DNA from 3 places in the Ureibacillus chungkukjangi genome. Region 3 is predicted to be linked to each of the others. Evidence: riboswitches for the same ligand, from Rfam matches in the RefSeq annotation. Region 3 holds a riboswitch; each other region holds the start of a gene.

What was found. Region 3 has a riboswitch for thiamine pyrophosphate ahead of thiM (hydroxyethylthiazole kinase). Riboswitches for the same ligand answer to the same signal wherever they lie in the genome.
Region 1: another riboswitch for thiamine pyrophosphate. It lies ahead of LG296_RS08965 (YkoF family thiamine/hydroxymethylpyrimidine-binding protein); the one in region 3 lies ahead of thiM (hydroxyethylthiazole kinase).
Region 2: another riboswitch for thiamine pyrophosphate. It lies ahead of thiT (energy-coupled thiamine transporter ThiT); the one in region 3 lies ahead of thiM (hydroxyethylthiazole kinase).

The regions. Positions count from the first base shown of each region.
Region 1 covers NZ_CP085009.1:1,806,837-1,810,117, reverse strand. Annotated here, with positions in the region: gene LG296_RS08970 (ECF transporter S component) at 1-585, opposite strand, end outside; gene LG296_RS08965 (YkoF family thiamine/hydroxymethylpyrimidine-binding protein) at 656-1,258, opposite strand; TPP riboswitch at 1,397-1,502, opposite strand; gene LG296_RS08960 (YfiT family bacillithiol transferase) at 1,631-2,152, opposite strand; gene LG296_RS08955 (rhodanese-like domain-containing protein) at 2,696-2,866, opposite strand; gene LG296_RS08950 (MFS transporter) at 2,951-3,281, opposite strand, start outside.
Region 2 covers NZ_CP085009.1:3,303,861-3,307,141, forward strand. Annotated here, with positions in the region: gene map (type I methionyl aminopeptidase) at 1-609, opposite strand, end outside; gene thiT (energy-coupled thiamine transporter ThiT) at 967-1,524, opposite strand; TPP riboswitch at 1,648-1,755, opposite strand; gene LG296_RS16465 (DUF4870 domain-containing protein) at 1,881-2,210, shown strand; gene LG296_RS16470 (hypothetical protein) at 2,260-2,388, shown strand; gene LG296_RS16475 (AAA family ATPase) at 2,405-3,281, opposite strand, start outside.
Region 3 covers NZ_CP085009.1:3,759,069-3,762,349, forward strand. Annotated here, with positions in the region: gene thiE (thiamine phosphate synthase) at 1-296, opposite strand, end outside; gene thiD (bifunctional hydroxymethylpyrimidine kinase/phosphomethylpyrimidine kinase) at 286-1,110, opposite strand; gene thiM (hydroxyethylthiazole kinase) at 1,107-1,847, opposite strand; TPP riboswitch at 1,964-2,063, opposite strand; TPP riboswitch at 2,118-2,217, opposite strand; gene LG296_RS18550 (aldehyde dehydrogenase family protein) at 2,478-3,281, shown strand, end outside.

The DNA of each region.
Region 1 (3,281 bases), 2.0 Mb from region 3:
TTTTGTCTGCCACTCCTTTCCAAGTGTGTAGCTTCTTAGCACGCCAGTTTCTGCTAAACGTTCTGAAATCCACTTCCCTAGTAAACCAGCAATCAATGCCCCACTAATCACACGAACAATTAGCATCGAGCTAAGCAATGGCAGTGATAAGGCAATATATCCAGAATGATATAGGCCCCAGATGAAACTAAAGATAGCTGGACCAATTCCGGCAGCAATAAGAACACCCTTAGAATAATTACGATATTTAGTTGCAGCAAAAACCGACTCGGCACCAAGCCCTTGAATAAATGCTGAAACGATTAGCATAGGACCTGCTGGCGAGCCTAATAACACTTGAACACCACCCGCAATCGTTTCAGAGATTAATGCAGCACCTGGCTTACGAATGATATAAGCAGTAATAATTGAAACAATGAACCAAATACCAAAAATCACTTCATATCCAAATGGCCCTAAGCCAAATGGTGTTAAGATGTTGGTAATACCTGTCCCAACGGTGAAAAAGAAAAGGTAAATAACCGCAAACACGACGCCCAGAATTGCCATTAGGACAATTTCACGTAAATTCCATTTATTTAACATTTGCTGAACTCCTTAAAAAAATTCATATTTGTTTTCACATATCAAATCTGTGTTTCAATTAGCCTTTAAGTTATAGATGTTTTTTTGATGGGCTGTTCGCCGAAATTGCTGCAGTCATCGTCACATGACTTCTTTCATGTGTCTTGGATGCATTAACAAACGCTTCTTCAATTGTTTTAAACACAGCATTGGCATCCCCATCAAGACGGGATGCATAATGAACACCTTTCGTAAATGTTCCATGAGCCTTTGCAACTTCTACCTGATCGGCAATAACCTGCATATATTCGGGATTGTTCATAGGATAAAGAGCAAACTGAGTAGCCACCTCAACCTTTACTTTACTAGAGGCATATTCATTTAAACGCTCGTCATTCTCTGACATATAACTATCCCCTTCACTATCTCCAGGACAACCTACAGAAAACGTTCCATTAAAGACTACGTGTACATCCGTTTTGGCTGCATGTATGAAAATAGCCTTAGCCACATCAAATACGTGTTCACTTCGCCCTCTAATGCATGTACTAATGTCATCTGTTTCCATCCAAACCTTTCTCGCATCTACCTCTTTTAACGCTTTCATGATTACATCAATGAAATTGTCCGCCATAGGATAGATGGAAAAACGACACCCTACGATTCTACTTGTACCACAGCTTAAACCTTGCATTCTTTCTTCCTCCCATTTTGTAAATTGTTGTCCGTTTCGCCCACTATTTAAAAGGGAAGTATAGTCCATAAAAACACAAAAAAACTGCATCTCAAATAGAAGATGCAGTGAAATGTTATATAGAAAATACAAAATATAATGAAATCACTTGCACTTCCCCACGCTAGTATTACCTAGTTCTGGTCATGAGGGTCAGCAGGATTTTAACCCGCTTCTCAGCCTTACAGCACCCCTAGTGCGAAACGTATATTCAGTTGTCCCATTCATTGTACGACAAATCTTAACATTTAGAAATAATAATTTTCTATTTTTGGAAAATATATTCCTTAAAAGATACAATCTGCCTAACGGGAATCTCAATGTGAATGAAAATTACAATCGATTGTTTGGTTTTAAGGCGATTTTTATATGTGCTAAGTGATGCTCTTCGTGCCAAGCTAATTTTGCCATTTTATATGCAACCGTTATTTTACCATTCGTCTCGTGAGTAAAGACTCGATTTAATTGATCCTCAGTTAAACTATTGCCCAAAGAAACAACACGTTCATTTATACCTTCTAGCATTTTTATAGAAGGCTCGATTGGTAGCTCTGTATCTGGGAGAACTGCCCATTTTTCTTCATCAAAGGCTGGAATTGTTGGATTCTCGTCTGTTAAAGCAAGCTTCAAGCGTTGATACATATTCAGCTGCGAATCCGCAATGTGATGCACAAGCTGCCGAACTGTCCAGCTACCTTCACGATAAGTTCTACTTAAATCCTCTTTATTTATCGACTCGACAGTTTCTCTTAATCGAATTGTATAGGTTTCGATTTCTTTTAACCATTTTTGTACATGATGCAAAGTTACATTTTCAGGTACCTCTAGTTTCCCAATTGGGTTTCTTATATCCATTTTAAAATCCCCTTTTCATGATCTGGAAAAATTGAATTCCATAGCTTATGTATTATTTCGATGTGAATGTTGAAAATCCTTTTTATGATGGCTAGTGTTCTGATATAGATGGTGTAGAGGGAGCAACTTATTACATCATCAAGGTCATTAGCGACTACGGAAAAATAGACACTTAGAAATGAATAGAGCGATTGTAAATAAGCGAAGATTTTTCGGTTATTTACAAAAAGAGAGCTCATTTCAGGGTAAATAAGGGAAGATTTTCCTGCTATTATAAGAAAAATCGATCATTTCTTATTTTTCAAGTTATTAAGGGGAAATTCTTCGGTTATTCAGGCTATTTTCCACTTTATTTTCTAAATAAGCGGAATTTTTCCTGTTATTTAACAAGCCTAGCTCATGACCGGACCTCCAGCCATAACCGAGCCAAACCCTCCTTACTAAAATCCACATAGTCCTTAATTCACCGTTCCATAAAACTTTTCTCCCACAAAAAAACTCGAATACAAAAATCGTATCCGAGTCTCTAACATAAATAATCTATTATGCTTCAGTTTCTTCTAAAACCAATTCCGCAACACACTCTACGTGTGCGGAGTGTATGTCGCTAAACATATCCCCTAAAGGGATATGTTTAGCTCCCCAAATTTTGCCCGAAGCAACATCATTAGCCTCACGAATATCTATAATGTTTACCTTTTCTCCAGATTTCATTTCATCTCTAATTCTTTTGCTGTAATTTGTTTCATTAAAAAATCCTCCCTCTCGTTATTTTAATCCTTCTAGCAATGTACTTAGCTATTTGTTATTTTTACCGCCTATAGACCAAACCACAACTGGAATAAGTATCAGGGATAATATTCCACCTGCGAGTGATAACGTTTCATAACTTGAACCAGCAACAATCATTCCAGACAAGGCACCACCAGAAGCTCCAGCTAATGCAATTAAAACGTCCACTGTCCCTTGAGTTTTAGCGCGTGTGGAAATTTTAGTTGAATCAACAATAAGTGCAGTTCCACTTATCAAACCAAAATTCCATCCTAATCCAAGTAATGAAAGAGCGATTACTAGAAGTAACATCGAATCTGCAGGTGCAATCGCTGCTATCGTTCCAGCCAGAAGCAAC
Region 2 (3,281 bases), 460 kb from region 3:
GAACGGCTCTACTGCCAATACCATTCCCTCTTTCAAAATTGTTGTATCCCAAGCATCAAAATAGTTTAAAACATGGTCTGGTTTTTCGTGTAGAGCACGCCCAACGCCATGTCCAGTCAGGTTCATAATTACCGTTAACCCATTGTCTTTTGCTTCGCGTTCAACTGCTTTACCAATTTGGTTTAGCTTCGAACCAGCTTTAACCTTTGTCATAGCACGGTCAAATGCTGACTTTGCAACATTACAAAGTTTTTCTTTTTCAGGATATCCATCACCGACAACAAAAGAAATTCCTGTATCAGCAAAGTATCCATCCAATGAGCCCGATACATCAATATTAACAATGTCGCCTTCATTAATCACTCGAGAGCCTGGAATCCCGTGGGCTACTTCGTGGTTTACACTGATACAAGTATAGCCTGGGAAGTCATATTCCCCTTTTGGCCCCGAAATTGCACCCGCTTCTTCAAACATATGGCCACCGATTTCGTCTAATTCCTTTGTAGTAATACCAGGTTTTGTCGCAGCTCTCATAGCATCGCGGATTTCAGCACAGATGCGCCCAATCTTTTTTAATGCTTCTAGCTCTTCTTTAGTTTGTACTATCATTTGAAATGTTCCTTCTTCCTATTTACATATCTCTATATAATATACCACAATCCTAACAATTTATTGGGCATGTAAACTTGGTGAAGGGGGCTTTTTTAATAACAAAGAATTTGATGAAATGTGAATTGAGTGACACGTGCGAAGTTTGTGGGATGAATAAGTAGCTCTAGGGAACTAGGGATTAGGAATGCATTTTAATATGCGTATGAAACGTGTTTTGTGCTTATAATTCTTCGTAATGCGTTTCATTCTCTTTATGAAATGCACCACTCTCTCATTTTCACTTCACGATGCAGTTCAGCCATCTAATCCAATTAAAAAAGACGACCAAAAAAACTCGCTGGTCGTCTTTGTACTTTATTTCGTTTGTAATAGTCGTGGTGCTGCTGTGAAGATGAGTATACCTACTATTGCAGTAAGGATGATTGCTGGGATCATGTATGTGCCGTTGTAGATTAGTGTGTAAAGCCATACATTTTGGTCGCCTGCGTACTCGCTGAAGAAGACTGCACCAGCAAGAGCATGAGCTGCGTAACGTAATAAGCCACCCGCTACTATTCCTAATGTAATATACCAAGCTATACTTTTCTTATTGATATCCTTGGCTGCTTGTAAAATTTGTTTACGGAATACACCAGCTAATCCGACAACTGTGAATGCTACTAAGTAATCTAGTAGCCCTTGTACCCAGTGTACAATAAACGGGAAGAACGTCATTTGTAATAACCCAATTATTAGACCGGTTGTCATTCCGGCTAATAATCCCCACCGTATAGCCATAATCAGAATCGGTAGCATTACAAAGCTTATGGAACCACCTTGTGGCCATAATCTAAAGGAAATTTGGTCTAATACTAGACCGATGCCCGCAAATATTGCAATCTCAACGAGCATTAATAGTTTTTTATTGTTCATAACAAGTCTCCTCTCTTCTTATCCAATGTGGAACCTAAGAGAAGGATAGAAATCGTAAAATACAAAGGTTTGATTTCTCCAAAATAAAAATGGCATCAGGACAGAGCCTAAACGCCATTTGGAGTCGGTTTCTATCCACATCCCTACGCAAGTACTAACTTACAGGTTCATAGAGTTAGTGCAATAAGTGCACAATCTCAGCTGACTTCATCAGCTCCCCTTGTGGTAAATAAATTTTGTTTAATTGTTAGAACATTACTAATTGTATCAAACTATATGTTTTTTTCAACTAGAATATGAATACGAATCCCTTTTGTTGTCAATCACTTCCATATATAATTTTTTTGAGGTGAAATATGGAAAATAATAAAATGATATCGGCACTGTGTTATGTTAGCCTATTGTTCGCTCCTTTTTTGCTGCCAATTATCGTTTACTTCGTCATTAAGGATAAAAGGGTAAAGTATCATGCAAAGCGTGCATTGCTGTCACATTCCATTCCTACTGTCCTTTCGCTACTTTTAGTGTTTTTTGGATTTATAGGTGTATTCTCTATGGATTACGATAATATGAATGGATTCATTGTGAAAATGTTTGTTTTGATGGGGATTTACTTTGCCATCACTATTGGCGTTATCATATGGAATTTAGTTCAGGCCTATCGAGTTTTCAGAGTAGGTTTCTAAAGTCACTTCTAAGGGTATTATTAATATAAAGATGAAGGAGTGCATTTCTATGAAATTGGGAAAAACCATTAAAACAATTATGAAGGTAGCACCGATTGTCTATCCAATCGTTAAAAAAGCGATGGATAAGAAAAAAGCATCTAGGACTGGCTATAGAATAAACGGCAGAGACTATTAAGGTCTCCGCCGTTTTTTTACTTAAGTAGGAAGGAAGTTTTACTATAGCCTTCTTTTAATTTTTCCACCTGTAAAATTGCAGGCATTGCTGCTTTCAATTCGGATACGTGAGAGATTACACCAATTATTCTCCCAGATTTCTGAAGATCGATCAGTGTATCAATTGCTTTCATTAGTGATTCTTCATCTAATGAGCCGAACCCTTCATCGATAAACATCGTATCGATTTTCACATTACCCTGGAAGCTTTGAATAACATCAGCCATCCCTAAAGCTAGACATAATGATGCGTTAAATTTCTCCCCACCAGATAATGATTTCACATCACGTGACTGCCCTGTGTAAGTGTCATAGACATCTAGGCTTAAACCGCTTTGGCGACCATGAGATTCCTGTCTATCTGAGCATTGTAAATAGTATTGTCCATTTGATAGATTTTTCAAGCGGATATTGGCAGCCTCTGTAATTTGCTCTAAATACCCCATTTGTACATAGCGTTCAAAGGAGATTTTCTTACTATTTTGACCGCGTAATAGGTTGTGTAAATCAATAATTTGACTTGAAATCTCCTCAAGCTGATAGATTTTATCTGCTACGTGGTCTAGCTTCTCAGAGAAATCAATGGCATGACCTTCATATTGTACCGAGCGATTCAGTATATGAAGTGCATTTTCGTATTCTAACTTTAGCGCATTTAATGCCTCTTCAATAAGTGTTAAATCTACTTTTTCTTTTCCTTCTAATTCTTCACTATCTTGTTGTACTTGCGTTGTAATTGTATGAAGAGCCTTAGAAAACTCCATATATTGATTTTGCAGATGATTGACTTGGAAATCATCGCGAATAGATGACTCAAAATGCTTGTAGTTTTCAAAGCCTGCATCTACCAACGAT
Region 3 (3,281 bases):
CGGAATTCTGTGATTGCCAAATCATCCTGTCCGACATGAATCCCATCTGCATCAAGCTTTAATGCAAGCTCGACGTCATCATTAACGATAAACGGCACTCCATAATCCTTACATAGCTTTTGACAGTTACGTGCAAACGTCTCATAAGCTTCACCGTTTAAGCACCCTTCTCCCTTTTCCCGGAATTGGAAGCAAGTAATTCCTGCCTGCAGAGCCTGTTCAAGAGTATCTAGCGGTGGCTCCACGCAATTTACCGTTCCCATGATAAAATACACATTCAAAACATCAGGATTCATAGACTATTACCTCACAATTTCCAAGTGTACGCTTGTAAGCAAAATGATTAGTAGGGCCATGTCCATGTCCATGGCCAATGGATAACGGATTAGAAATCGCTAAATGTATAAATTTTTTCGCTTCAATAATGGCATCTTCAATCGATAATCCTTTTGCCAATTGCGCTGTAATGGCTGCTGAAAATGTACAGCCTGTGCCATGTGTGTCCTTCGTATCTACACGCGGCGTCTTCATGGTGAAGTAACCATCGGTCCAATAAACTGTGTCTGTTGAAAATTCCCCGTCCAAATGACCGCCTTTCATCACCACATACTGCACACCCATACCTAGAATTTTTCTCGCTGCTTGCTCAATATCTTTTTCGTTATGAATAGTCATTCCAGTCAGGACCTCTGCTTCTGGAATATTCGGTGTACAAATAAGCGTTAAAGGAAGCAGCTTAGTTCTTAAAGCCTCAACTGCCTGTTCCTGCAATAAACTCTCTCCCCCTTTAGCGATCATGACCGGATCAACAACAAGGGGGATATTTTTATATTTACCCACAATTTTGGCAACTACCTCAATCAGTTCAGCAGAAAATAGCATTCCTGTTTTAATGGCTTTCACATTAAAGTCGGCTAAAACTGCATCTAATTGTTGCTTCAAAAATGCAGGGGTTACATCAAGGACATCATACACACCAAGTGTATTTTGGGCGGTTAATGCCGTAATTGCTGTTGTGCCAAATACCTCAAGCTCCTGAAACGTTTTAATATCCGCCTGAATCCCCGCACCGCCACCAGAATCTGAACCAGCTATTGTTAAGGCAATCATTGATGTCCCTCCGCCATTTTTTGAAGTGCATTTATGAAATTAATCTGGAATGCTCCCAGCTCTTCTCCGCTTTGCTCACTTGCTTGTTTATATTGTTTTAGTGTAGTGGCCAACTCTAGCATCGGTTGTTTACTCGCTGCTAAAACTGCTGCACAAATCGCACTTAACAAGCAGCCTGTGCCAGTTACTCGGGTTGCCAAACTATTTCCGCCATGCACATGCGTTACCTCTTGCCCGTCTGTAATAAAATCCACTTCACCTGTCACTACAACGATGCATTGATATTTCCTTGCCACCTCTTTAGCAGCCTCGATTGTATCCATATCACCTTCGCCACTATCCACTCCGCGAGAATCCCAAGACACGCCATAAATTGAAGCAAGCTCCCCTTCGTTACAGCGAAGCACATTGATTTTTACTTGATCGAGGATTTCCATAACCACACTTTTACGGTAAGGTGTTGCGCCAACTCCTACAGGATCTAATACGACAGGTACTCCACATTCATTTGCCTTTTTCCCGGCAACAAGCATGGCTTTGGCCGTACGGGTATTTACGGTGCCTATATTTAAAAGCAAAGCACCTGCTATAGAGACCATATCCGCTACTTCCTCTACCTCATCGGCCATAACTGGGGAAGCACCAATAGCAAGTAACCCATTGGCAGTAAAATTCGCTACAACATAATTGGTCATACAATGAACAAGCGGTTTTGCTTGATGGATAGTCGTTAACATGGCAATTCCCCTCCCCAAATCTCTTGAATTTCTATACTTACTAACATCTTCTTCTCCTCCTTTTTCAGGAAGCAAAAAGGCCTCTACTAGTGAAAGTAGAGGCCAAAAAAAGGTAGACTACACCCATTATTGCTCCCTACGTCAGTGTTAACTGTCAGGTTCTAAGGGTCAGGTTTTAACCTTCTCAACACTAATCGTGTCCCCCCGCAATTAAAATAATTTTGCAAAAGAAAAGCCCCCCTTGAAAAAAGGAGAGCATACAAGCACACAAATCATTTGTACGTTGCTCCCTACGCCCGTATTAACGGATCAGGTTCTAAGGGTCAGGTTTTACCTTCTCAACACTAATCGTGTCCCCCTGCAAAACATTTAACTATTTACTATATTACATGAAATAAATGAGAAATCTATGTTTTCTTGAAAAATTTTGGGTTATATAAGGTAAATATAAAGCCCGAGTAGATATTTTGAAAAAACTCTACTTGTAACTTTTTGCTATAAAATAGAAATAAGTATAAGCTCTATCTATTAAACTTTTTTTTACAGTGTGAGCAAGTTTCTTGAAACTATATTTTAATAGAATTATTATCTTAGTTGTAAGCGAAGTTTATTAATATAGGAGGGTTTTGTATGTCTAAAGAACCAATTATAGTTAGCGCCATTATTAATGGTGAAAAAATACAAACAGATAAAAAAATTGCGCGTGAAAATCCAACACATCCTGAGCAGATTGTTGGTTACGCTCCAAACAATACAAGAGAAGAAACTATCCAAGCAATTGATGCAGCCCATGAAGCCTTCAAAACTTGGGCATGGAGCAATGTTGACGATCGTATCGAAAGAATGAACCGTGCGATTCAAAAAATTAAAGACCAAATGCCAGAAATTTCGGAGTTATTAGCTCGCGAGCATGGTAAAGCGCTTTATGATGCACAAGGGGAAATTGCCATTTCAGTAATGTGGATGGAATTTGCCGTTAAAAATGTGAAAAAGATAACTACACCTGAAGAAAGAAAACACGAAAACGGTCGTACAATTATTGCACAGGATCCTATCGGAGTAGTATCAGCCATCACACCTTGGAACTATCCGATTTCTCTATCTACAATTAAGATTGCACCTGCTTTATTAACAGGAAATACAATGGTGCTTAAACCAAGCCCGTTTGCTCCTTTAGCAGTAAGCCTTGTTACGGAAATCATAGCAGATGAATTCCCTGCTGGCGTATTAAATCTTGTAAACGGTGATGCAGAGGTTGGTATCGAGCTTACATCGAATCCTAAAATTGCAAAAATTGCCTTTACAGGTGGTACAAATACAGCAAAACATATCATGAAAGCAGCATCTGATACTATTAAAAATATGACATTGGAGCTTGGCGGTAATGATGCAGCTATCGTTCTGGAAGACTTTGATGTCAATGACGAACGTGCT